Regions from separate parts of the Rhizobium sp. BK008 genome, predicted to be linked through region 1. Evidence: riboswitches for the same ligand, from Rfam matches in the RefSeq annotation. Region 1 holds a riboswitch; the other holds the start of a gene.
What was found. A riboswitch is a leader RNA that binds a small molecule or an ion and turns the genes downstream of it on or off. The one in region 1 is predicted to bind cobalamin.
Positions count from the first base shown of each region.

Region 2: it holds a riboswitch for cobalamin, as region 1 does, so the genes downstream of both, nrdH (glutaredoxin-like protein NrdH) here and bluB (5,6-dimethylbenzimidazole synthase) in region 1, are expected to answer to the same signal.

Region 1 covers NZ_JACIFK010000001.1:1,220,030-1,224,892, forward strand. Annotated here, with positions in the region: gene FHT69_RS05920 (methyl-accepting chemotaxis protein) at 1-226, opposite strand, end outside; gene FHT69_RS05925 (DHA2 family efflux MFS transporter permease subunit) at 458-1,861, opposite strand; cobalamin riboswitch at 2,058-2,246, shown strand; gene bluB (5,6-dimethylbenzimidazole synthase) at 2,287-2,976, shown strand; gene FHT69_RS05935 (DUF2865 domain-containing protein) at 2,980-4,071, opposite strand; gene FHT69_RS05940 (ribonuclease H) at 4,410-4,863, shown strand, end outside.
Region 2 covers NZ_JACIFK010000008.1:365,597-370,459, forward strand. Annotated here, with positions in the region: gene nrdE (class 1b ribonucleoside-diphosphate reductase subunit alpha) at 1-2,036, opposite strand, end outside; gene nrdI (class Ib ribonucleoside-diphosphate reductase assembly flavoprotein NrdI) at 2,015-2,419, opposite strand; gene nrdH (glutaredoxin-like protein NrdH) at 2,433-2,654, opposite strand; cobalamin riboswitch at 2,935-3,161, opposite strand; gene FHT69_RS27740 (heavy metal translocating P-type ATPase) at 3,401-4,863, opposite strand, start outside.

The DNA.
Region 1 (4,863 bases):
AAGCCTCTCGAACGGCATTCGCCTTGCCCCATTTCACGCCGCCCGCCGCCAGAGAGGCAAACTGCTCCGCATCCTTGGACCAGTTCGCCTTGGCGCCATCGATCAGCGCTCGGGTTTCGTACATCCATGTGTAGGTAGCAAAGGCGGAAATGCCGCACAGATTGACGGCCACGATAATCGCCGCCAGCTTGGCTGTCAGAGGCATCGTTTTCAAAAATTGGAACATTCCGCGGGGGCCTAGAATTGCGGCTCAGTCGGACATGTTCCCGACCGGCGTATCAATACGGGCATCCACGCTGACGGTCACATCACGAGCGCTCATGCCCATGTCCTGATAGCGACCCAAAACGCGCAAACGCAGTGTGTATTTGATGTGTGAATAAATCATAAAGTAGAAAGGGATGCCGGAGCACACGCGTGTGATTTCGCTATCACGCCCGCTGGTGATCTGCCGCGATCAGCTGTTTTCCGCGATCGCCTCTTCGGGCTCCGTCTGCCGGTGTTTGCGGCGGCGCGTCGTCAGTTCCGCGCCGGCATCGCGCGGCAGCCGCAGGAAGGTGATGCAGGCGAGCGCCGAAATCGCCGAGACGCTGAAGAAGGCGACGTGGAAATCCGAGACCAGCAGCCGGCCGCCATGGAAGCTGCTCGAAATTTCGAGGATGCCGCCGGCGATCGCCACACCCATTGCCATGGAGATACGCTGGGCAACGGCATTGATCGCGGTTGCCTGGCTGCTGTCGGCGGCGGCGACATCGCCGAAGGCCATGGCGTTGACGCCCGAGAAAGCCATGGAGCGGAACAGGCCGCCGATCAGCAGGCAGGCCATGATCAGGAAAAGCGGGGTTTCGACGGTGAACAGGCCGTTGATGCCGAGGAAGATCGCCGCCAGCAAGGTGGTGATTGATATGACGGTGCGGAAGCCGAAGGCATTGAAGGTGCGCGAGGCGGCGAATTTCGAGCCCATGGAGCCGAGTGCGCTGACGAAGGTGACCGAGCCCGATTGCAGCGGCGTCAGGCCGAAGCCGAGCTGCAGCATCAGCGGCATCAGGAAGGGCAGCGCGCCGAGCCCCATGCGGAAATTCGAGGCGCCGAGGATCGCCGCCCGGAACATCGGGTAGCGGAACATCTTCGGATCGAGAAGCGGATAGGGTGCGCGGCGGGCATGCAGGAGGTAGAGGAGACCGGCAAGGATGCCGATCGCAACCGTGACATAACCGTAGATGACGGGCACGGCCGGCAGGCTGATCACCGAGACGCCGAAGACGAAGCCGGAGAAGCCGAGGCCGCACAGGAAGAAGCCCGGGAAATCCATCGGCCGCGGGCTGCGCGGCTCGACCGCCGGCAGGAAACGGGTGACGAGGATGATGCCGAGCACGCCGATTGGGACGTTGATCCAGAAGATCCAGTGCCAGGTGAGATAGGTGGTGAGGAAACCGCCGATCGGCGGCCCCATGATCGGGCCGATCAAGGCGGGAATGGTGAGCCAGGCCATGGCGTCGACGAGTTCGTGGCGCGGCGTCCCCCGGACCAAAAGCAAGCGGCTGACAGGCGTCATCATCGAGCCGCCGGCGCCCTGGATCAGCCGCGAGATGACAAAGGCCGTGATCGAGTTGGAGAAAGCGCAGGCGACCGAGCCGATCATGAAGACGAAGATCGCCATGCGGAAGATGTTGCGCGCACCGAACCGATCGGACATCCAGCCGCTGATCGGGATGAAGATCGCCAGTGCCACGAGATAGCTGGTGACGGCGAGCTTCAGCGCGATCGGCGAGGTGCCGATATCGGCTGCGATCGCCGGCAGGCTGGTGGCGATCACGGTCGAATCCATCTGTTCCATGAACAGGGCGACCGCAAGGATCATGGGCGTGAGGCGGGGCACGGGCAACCCGGATGCTGCGAGGGACTGTATCGTCCATACGCCTTCGGTGGTGATAAGGCCATAGAAACTATGGATGAAGGAGCTTGTCGAGCCGCTTCAAACCGACGCGGGAGGGTGCGTGGCTCAACGTGGTTCCCGACTGCGTCCTCGGGCCGGCTTGCCGTCGCCGCGCTTTCCTGAAATAGATGCGCCGTCAGGTGCCCGCCATCAACGCGGGAGAATCGGGAATCCGGTGCAAGGCCGGAACGTGCCCAACGCTGTAAGGCCGACGCTTGCCGCTTCATCTCGCCACTGGCTTCTCGCCGGGAAGGCTGCGGCAGACGGATGACGCCGAGTCAGAAGACCGGCCTGGCAAGATTGACCGATCCGCGCGGACGGCGGGCGGTTGCGTTGTTGGGGATTTGACGATGCGACCCTTTGATGAGGATGCCCTTTCGGCGGCGTCCGGTTTTTCCTTGGCCGAGCGCGAGGCCGTCTATCACGCGATCAAGACGCGGCGCGACGTTCGCAGCCAGTTCCTGCCCGATCCCTTGCCTGACGATGTTGTGGAGCGGCTGCTGACGGCCGCCCATCATGCGCCCTCCGTCGGCTTCATGCAGCCGTGGAATTTCATTCTGGTGAAAAGTGCCGCGGTCCGGGCGCGCGTCCAGGACGCCTTTGTGAAGGCCAATGAGGAGGCGGCGCTGATGTTTACCGGCGAGCGGCGACAGGCATACCGCTCCCTCAAGCTCGAAGGCATCACCGAGGCACCGCTCGGCATATGCGTGACCTGCGACCCCACCCGCAGCGGCAGCGTGGTGCTGGGGCGCACCCACAATCCCAGGATGGATAGCTATTCCACAGTCTGCGCCATCCAGAATCTCTGGCTTGCGGCGCGGGCGGAAGGGGTCGGCATCGGCTGGGTCAGCATTTTTCGCGAAGGCGATCTGAAAAGCATTCTCGGCATACCCGAGCATATCGAGGTGGTCGCCTGGCTCTGTGCCGGTTTCGTCGATCGGCTTTATGACGAGCCGGAACTCTCCGTCAAAGGCTGGCGGCAGCGTCTGCCGCTCCAAGAGCTCGTCTTCCATGACGGGTGGGGACGCAACGACCCGTAGCAATCACTGCTGTTGAGGCTGCGGCCCCGGTGTTGCCGGATTGGCTAGGTCGATCGAGCCTTGATCACCGGCAAGAAATTGCGGGCCGACCTGGCGGACCTTGTTCTGCACGGGATCGTAGGGGCGCTCCGGGACGGATGGTTGCGGTGGGGCTGCGGCAGCATCCTTCGCCGTGGGATTGGTGCGGATGGTGGTGATCGAACCTTGTTGCGGCGGTTCGCTTGACGGCTGCTTGCCGCGCATCTCATCGTAGTAGGCGGTGAGATTGCAGGCGCAGGAGGACTTTTCCCCCGGCGTGCGGTTCTTGTAGGCAAAGGCGTTTTTCATGGCGCTGTAGGGCGTGCCCGTTGCGACCGAGATCATGTTCGAGGCTTCGGTGCTCGTCACGTCACGATAGAACAGCTCTGTCTCGATACCCGGGCACATCTTGGCGCACGTCTGGGCGTCGCGGCCGAAATCGACCGAAGTGGCGTTCGAGCTGATCGGGAAGAAGCCGCCGTCGCAGGTGCGCACACACATGGTGCTGACCGGCGAGAGCATTTCGGCCCGCGGCAGGCCGTAGCGCGGATCGACCTCTTCACCGCCGCCGAGCGGAATGAAGGTATCGGTGCGCATCGCCTGCTCCTCGATGCTCGGGGCGGGGTCGGCGGCGCTGCGATCGCTCGGGGCATAGAAGTTTTCGCTGTTGCAGCCATTGCGATCGAGCGCGGCGATCAGTTCACGGCGCGTCCCATCATCGCCGCTCTGGCCGGCCAGCTCGTTACGGCGGTCCTGGAGATATTGGATATTGTCGATCATGCGGCCTTCGGACTGCGAGAGTTCACCGCAATAATCGGCATTCTCGCCGCCGATCACGACCATGCTGCCCGAGGTGCAGCCATTGTTGCGCAGCTCGTTGCGAACCTTGCGCAGCTCGAGGTTCTGCTCGGCCATGGCGCTGGCATATTGGCGCGCTTCCCGGCCGTTGCTATTGCCGATCGATCGCGGCAGATCGGCGAGACGGCCGCGCAGGTCCTCGCAGACAGCGCTCGTCTGGGCGGCGGCCGGCGCTGCGAAGGCGAGGAGGAGGGCAAGAGACAAGTTTCGGCGTTTCACGGCGTCGTCCGGGGTGAGCAAAAAGTCGATCGGTCGATTGCGGCCTCGATCGCCGCGCATTGTCTCTTAAGGCGTTTCTCTTAATGAGCTTGGAGAAAATCCTAGCGCATTTTCGCGATCTTATCCAGCAGACGCGGGTAATCTTCCGTAAGGGGAGGTCGGGGCAGATTCATTGTCCATGATCCACATTGCCCTACAGTTCTCGGTCGGGGCGGGCACTGTTGCCGCCACCATCGTCAATGGTTGACACAACGCAGAGGTACAGTTCGAATGTCCGCTTCGGGGCGAGCAGGCAGTCGCAAATTGCGCTGGCGCAGCGAAGGCAAAAAGCGGAGAAAATGACGAGCATTTCCAACAAGCTTCACTTCCCTGCAACAACAGTCGGAATATCGGAAGGCCAACATGGCCTCCACCTCTTCGTCGACGGTTGCTACGAACCCGGCTCCGGGCATGGGGGTTGGGCTTTTGTCGCTTATCGCGATGCCGTGGAGATCGCCTCCGGCTTCGGCGGCGTCGAAGATTCCGCCAATAATTCGATTGAATTGGCCGCCGTCCTCGAGGCGGCAATATGGATCAATAGCCAAACGACAGGCGAAGCTGCGACCATCTGGTCGGATTCCGTCTACGTCGTCAAAGGCTGCAACAGCCGGCGGCATATCTGGAAGAACAATGGCTGGAAGAAAAGCAGCCCGAATGGCAATGGCCGAAGCCGAACGATCGCCAATGCGGAACTCTGGAAAGCGGTTGACCTTCAGCTGTCCCAGAACGGTCTGGTGGCAATTGCCTGGTGCA
Region 2 (4,863 bases), on a different contig from region 1:
TGGTCGACATGCTGGGTCGCCGCCGCATAGGTGTCGATGATCTTCTCCGGTCCGATCTCGTAGGCATCCTGATAATAATCGAGATTGTCGTTGGTCATGAACGGTGCCGGATAATAGACGCGGCCGATCTTGCCTTCCTTGCGAATTTCGATCTTCGAGACGATCGGGTGGATCGAGGAGGTCGAGTGGTTGATGTAGGAGATCGAGCCTGTCGGCGGCACCGCCTGCAGGTTCTGGTTATAGAGGCCGGAGGCCATGACCGCCTTCTTCAGCGCGGCCCAGTCTTCCCTTGTCGGAATATGGATGCCCGCCGTCTCGAACAGCGCCCTGACCTTCTCCGTCGCCGGCTCCCAGAGCTGGTCGGTATATTTGTCGAAATAGTCGCCGGAAGCATATTTCGAATTCTCGAAGCCCTTGAAGCTTGTGCCGCGTTCGACCGCCAAGAGGTTCGAGGCGCGGATCGCGTGATAGGTGACCGTATAGAAATAGATGTTGGTGAAATCGACGCCTTCCTCCGAGCCGTAGAAGATGCGTTCGCGGGCGAGATAGCCGTGCAGGTTCATCTGGCCAAGGCCGATCGCATGGCTCTCGTCATTGCCCTTCTCGATCGAGGGAACCGAGGAAATGTGGCTCATGTCGGAAACGGCCGTCAGCGCCCGGATCGACGTCTCGATCGTCTTGCCGAAATCGGCCGAATCCATGGCCGCAGCGATGTTCAACGAGCCGAGATTGCAGGAAATATCCTTGCCGAGATGTTTGTAGGAGAGGTCGTCGTTATAGTCGCTCGCCTCGCTCACCTGCAGGATCTCCGAGCAGAGATTGCTCATCGAGATGCGTCCGGCGATCGGGTTCGCCCGGTTCACCGTGTCCTCGAACATGATATAGGGGTAGCCGCTCTCGAACTGGATTTCGGCAAGCACCTGGAAGAATTCGCGCGCCTTGATCTTCTTCTTTGAAATGCGGGCATCCGCCACCATCTCGCGGTACTTTTCCGTCACCGAAATCTCGGTGAAAGGCGCGCCATAGACGCGTTCCACGTCATAGGGCGAGAACAGGTACATGTCTTCATTGTTCTTGGCGAGCTCGAAGGTGATGTCGGGCACGACGACGCCGAGCGACAGCGTCTTGATGCGGATCTTCTCGTCGGCATTTTCACGCTTGGTATCGAGGAAGCGCATGATGTCGGGGTGATGGGCGTTGAGATAGACCGCACCCGCGCCCTGCCGCGCCCCGAGCTGGTTGGCATAGGAAAAACTGTCTTCGAGCAGCTTCATCACCGGGATGATGCCAGACGACTGGTTCTCGATCTGCTTGATCGGCGCGCCGGCCTCGCGGATATTGGTCAGCGACAGCGCCACGCCGCCGCCGCGCTTCGACAATTGCAGCGCCGAATTGATCGACCGGCCGATCGATTCCATATTGTCCTCGACGCGCAGCAGGAAGCAGGAAACCAGCTCTCCGCGCTGCTTCTTGCCGGCATTGAGGAAGGTCGGCGTCGCCGGCTGGAAACGGCCGGAAATGATCTCGTCCACCATGTCGCGGGCAAGGCCCTCGTCGCCGCGCGCAAGCGCCAGCGCCACCATGCAGATGCGGTCCTCGTAGCGCTCGAGATAGCGCTTTCCGTCGAAGGTCTTCAGCGTATAGCTGGTGTAATATTTGAAGGCGCCGAGGAAGGTCGGGAAACGGAATTTCCTGGCATAGGCCTGGTCGAACAGGTCTCGCACGAAATTGAAGGAATACTGGTCGAGAACCTCCTGCTCGTAATAACCCTCGGTCACGAGGTAATCGAGCTTTTCCCTCAGATTGTGAAAGAACACCGTGTTCTGGTTCACATGCTGCAGGAAATACTGCTTGGCCGCCAAACGATCCTTGTCGAGCTGGATCCGCCCATCCTCGTCATAGAGGTTCAGCATGGCGTTCAGCGCGTGATAGTCGAGCGTTTCCGCCGCTTTCAAAGGGCGTTCGCCGGCGGGATGAGCAAAAGTGTTATGCGGTTTTGCGCCCGCATCCCGCGTCAGAGTTGTTCCCGTGTCCAAAATCGTTCCATCCCGTGTTTGACGTTGGCGACGTCGTCTTCCGTGCCCATGAGCTCGAACCTGTAGAGATACGGCACCAGGCATTTCCGCGAGACCACGTCGCCGGCGAGCCCGTATGTCTCGCCGAAATTGCTGTTGCCCGCGGCGATCACGCCGCGGATGTGTCCTCGGTTTTCCGCATCGTTCAAGAAACGGATCACCTGCTTGGGAACGGCACCCTTGCCGCCGTCGCCGCTATAAGTCGGCACAACAAGCACGAAGGGTTCGTGGATATGGAACGCGTCAACGCCACCGGTCGGAATGCGCGCCGCGCGCAGTCCGAGCTTGGCGACGAACCGATGGGTATTTTCGGATCGGCTGGAATAATAGACGATCAACCCCACCGCTTGTCCTCACTCAGGAGAGCGCGCTGATCATGTCGGGGCGGAAGCCCGCCCAGTGCTGCTCGCCGGCGATGACGACAGGCGCCTGCATGTAGCCGAGGCTGCGGACCCGATCGAGCGCTTCGGCATCCTGCGAGATATCGACGATGTCATAATCGACACCCAGACGGTCGAGGGCGCGGTAGGTGGCAGTGCACTGGACGCAGGCAGGCTTGCTGTAGACGGTAATGGTCATAGTATTCCTCGTGACGACGCGATTGGGACGCAGGACATCGATCGGAAATCTCTCGATATCCGTCGAAAAGGCTCTGTATTTTGCAGCTATGCGGCTCGTTCAGCCGCCGGGCGCGACGTGCCCTTTATATTGCGCGGGTGGCGGCCTGAATTGAGATACTGACATGACTTCACCCCGAAGTGGCTCAATGCGAAGGTTTCAGGGGCGGAGGTTCGGGCCTGCGCAACGCGATGCGGAGATCCCCGCAGCCATGCAAACGCGACCTTCCGGACACCCCGCCCGTGGACGTTTTGTTCGAGGCAGGTCTCCTGGCTCACGGGTCAAAGCACCCTGCCCCAGCCTTCCCAAGGCCTCATGCCTCAGTGACCTGAAATCGGACAGTTGCTCTCCGCTCACAGTTGCGGGGGCAGCTCCGGCGTTGTTGCGCCGTCATGGCGAAACGCACCGTATTCCCGTCTTAGCCATCGCTCCCTACGAATCGATGGAACCTCGAACACTAGATATAGTACGCCAATCCAAATTCGCGTCAACGGATGGTTTGTGCATTGCGTTACGACAGGTTTGAAATCGCTACATTCCTGTGAAGAACATGGATAACCAAAGCTTAAAGACAGCAGGCTGTGGAGAAGCCCCACGAGGGGAGCCGACCTATGACCGGTCCAAAGATTTCGGTTCGAGATCAGGCCCGAATCGTCGATGGGACATCCCGCCGGTGACGGGCGCCGGAGGATGAAGTCGGGGAATGCTTATATCTTTATCCGAAGCAGCCGCAGCGCGTTGATCGTCACCAGCACGGTGGCACCGGTATCGGCGAGGATCGCCGGCCAGAGCCCGGTAATGCCCATGATCGTCGTCACCAGGAACACCGCCTTCAGCCCCAGCGCGATGCTGATGTTCTGCAGGATGTTGCCCATCGTGCGTTTGGAAAGTTCGATCATCCGCGCCACGTCGCCGACGCGTCCGTGCAGCACGGCGGCATCCGCGGTCTCCAGTGCCACATCGGTGCCGCCGCCCATGGCGATGCCGATATCGGCAGCGGCCAGCGCCGGAGCATCGTTGATGCCGTCGCCGACCTTGGCGACGATCAAGCCCTGGCGCTTCAATTCGCCGACGACACGCTGCTTGTCCTCAGGCATCATCTCCCCGAGCCAGTCGATGCCGAGCATGCCGGCCACGGCTGCCGCCGTCCGCTTGTTGTCGCCCGTCAGCATCATCGCCTTGACGCCTGCCGATTTGAGGCTAGCGAGCCCGGCCTCGGCATCCTCGCGCGGCTCGTCGCGCATGGCGATCAGGCCGGCCGCGATACCGTTGACAAGCAGCACCGATACGCTCTTGCCCTCGTCGTTGAGCGCCGTGATGCGTGCATCCTGCTCCGCGCTGAGCGCCCCGAGCGCACGGGCAGCCGGCGGCGACAACAGGTCCAGCGTCTCGCCGCCGACCTTGCCGCTGACACCCTTGCCCGGCAGCGCTTCCAGCTCAAAGGCTGGCGGCACGGGAACGCCGTCCGCCTTGGCGCGGTTGAGGATAGCCAGGGCCAAGGGATGGCTGGATCCCTGCTCCAGCACCGCCGCGCGCGACAACACCTGCGCCTCCTTCAATCCGAAGGAAATGATGTCGGTCACCTGTGGCCTGCCCTCGGTCAGCGTGCCTGTCTTGTCGAAGGCGACCATCGTCACCTTGCCGAGCGTTTCCAGCACCGCGCCGCCCTTCATCAGCAGCCCGCGCCGCGCCCCCGCCGAAAGCGCAGCGGCGATTGCCGCCGGCGTCGAGATGACAAGCGCGCAGGGGCAGCCGATCAGCAGGATGGCGAGACCCTTATAGATCCATTCGCCCCACGACCCGCCGAACAGCAGCGGCGGAACGATGGCAACCAATGCTGCGACCACGACCACGCCGGGCGTGTAATAGTGCGAGAAGCGGTCGATGAAACGCTCGGTCGGCGCCTTCGATTCCTGCGCCTCCTCCACCAGCTTGACGACTCGGGCGATGGTATTGTCGGCCGCCGCCGCCGTGACGCGAACCCGGAGCAGCACATCGCCATTCACCGTGCCGGCAAAAACAACGGCATCGACACCCTTGCGCACCGGCGTGCTCTCACCCGTCACCGGCGCCTCGTCGATCGCACTCTCGCCGGAAACAATGATGCCGTCCGCCGAGATCCGGTCCCCCGGACGCACCATGATGACGGCGCCGACGGCAAGGCTTTCCG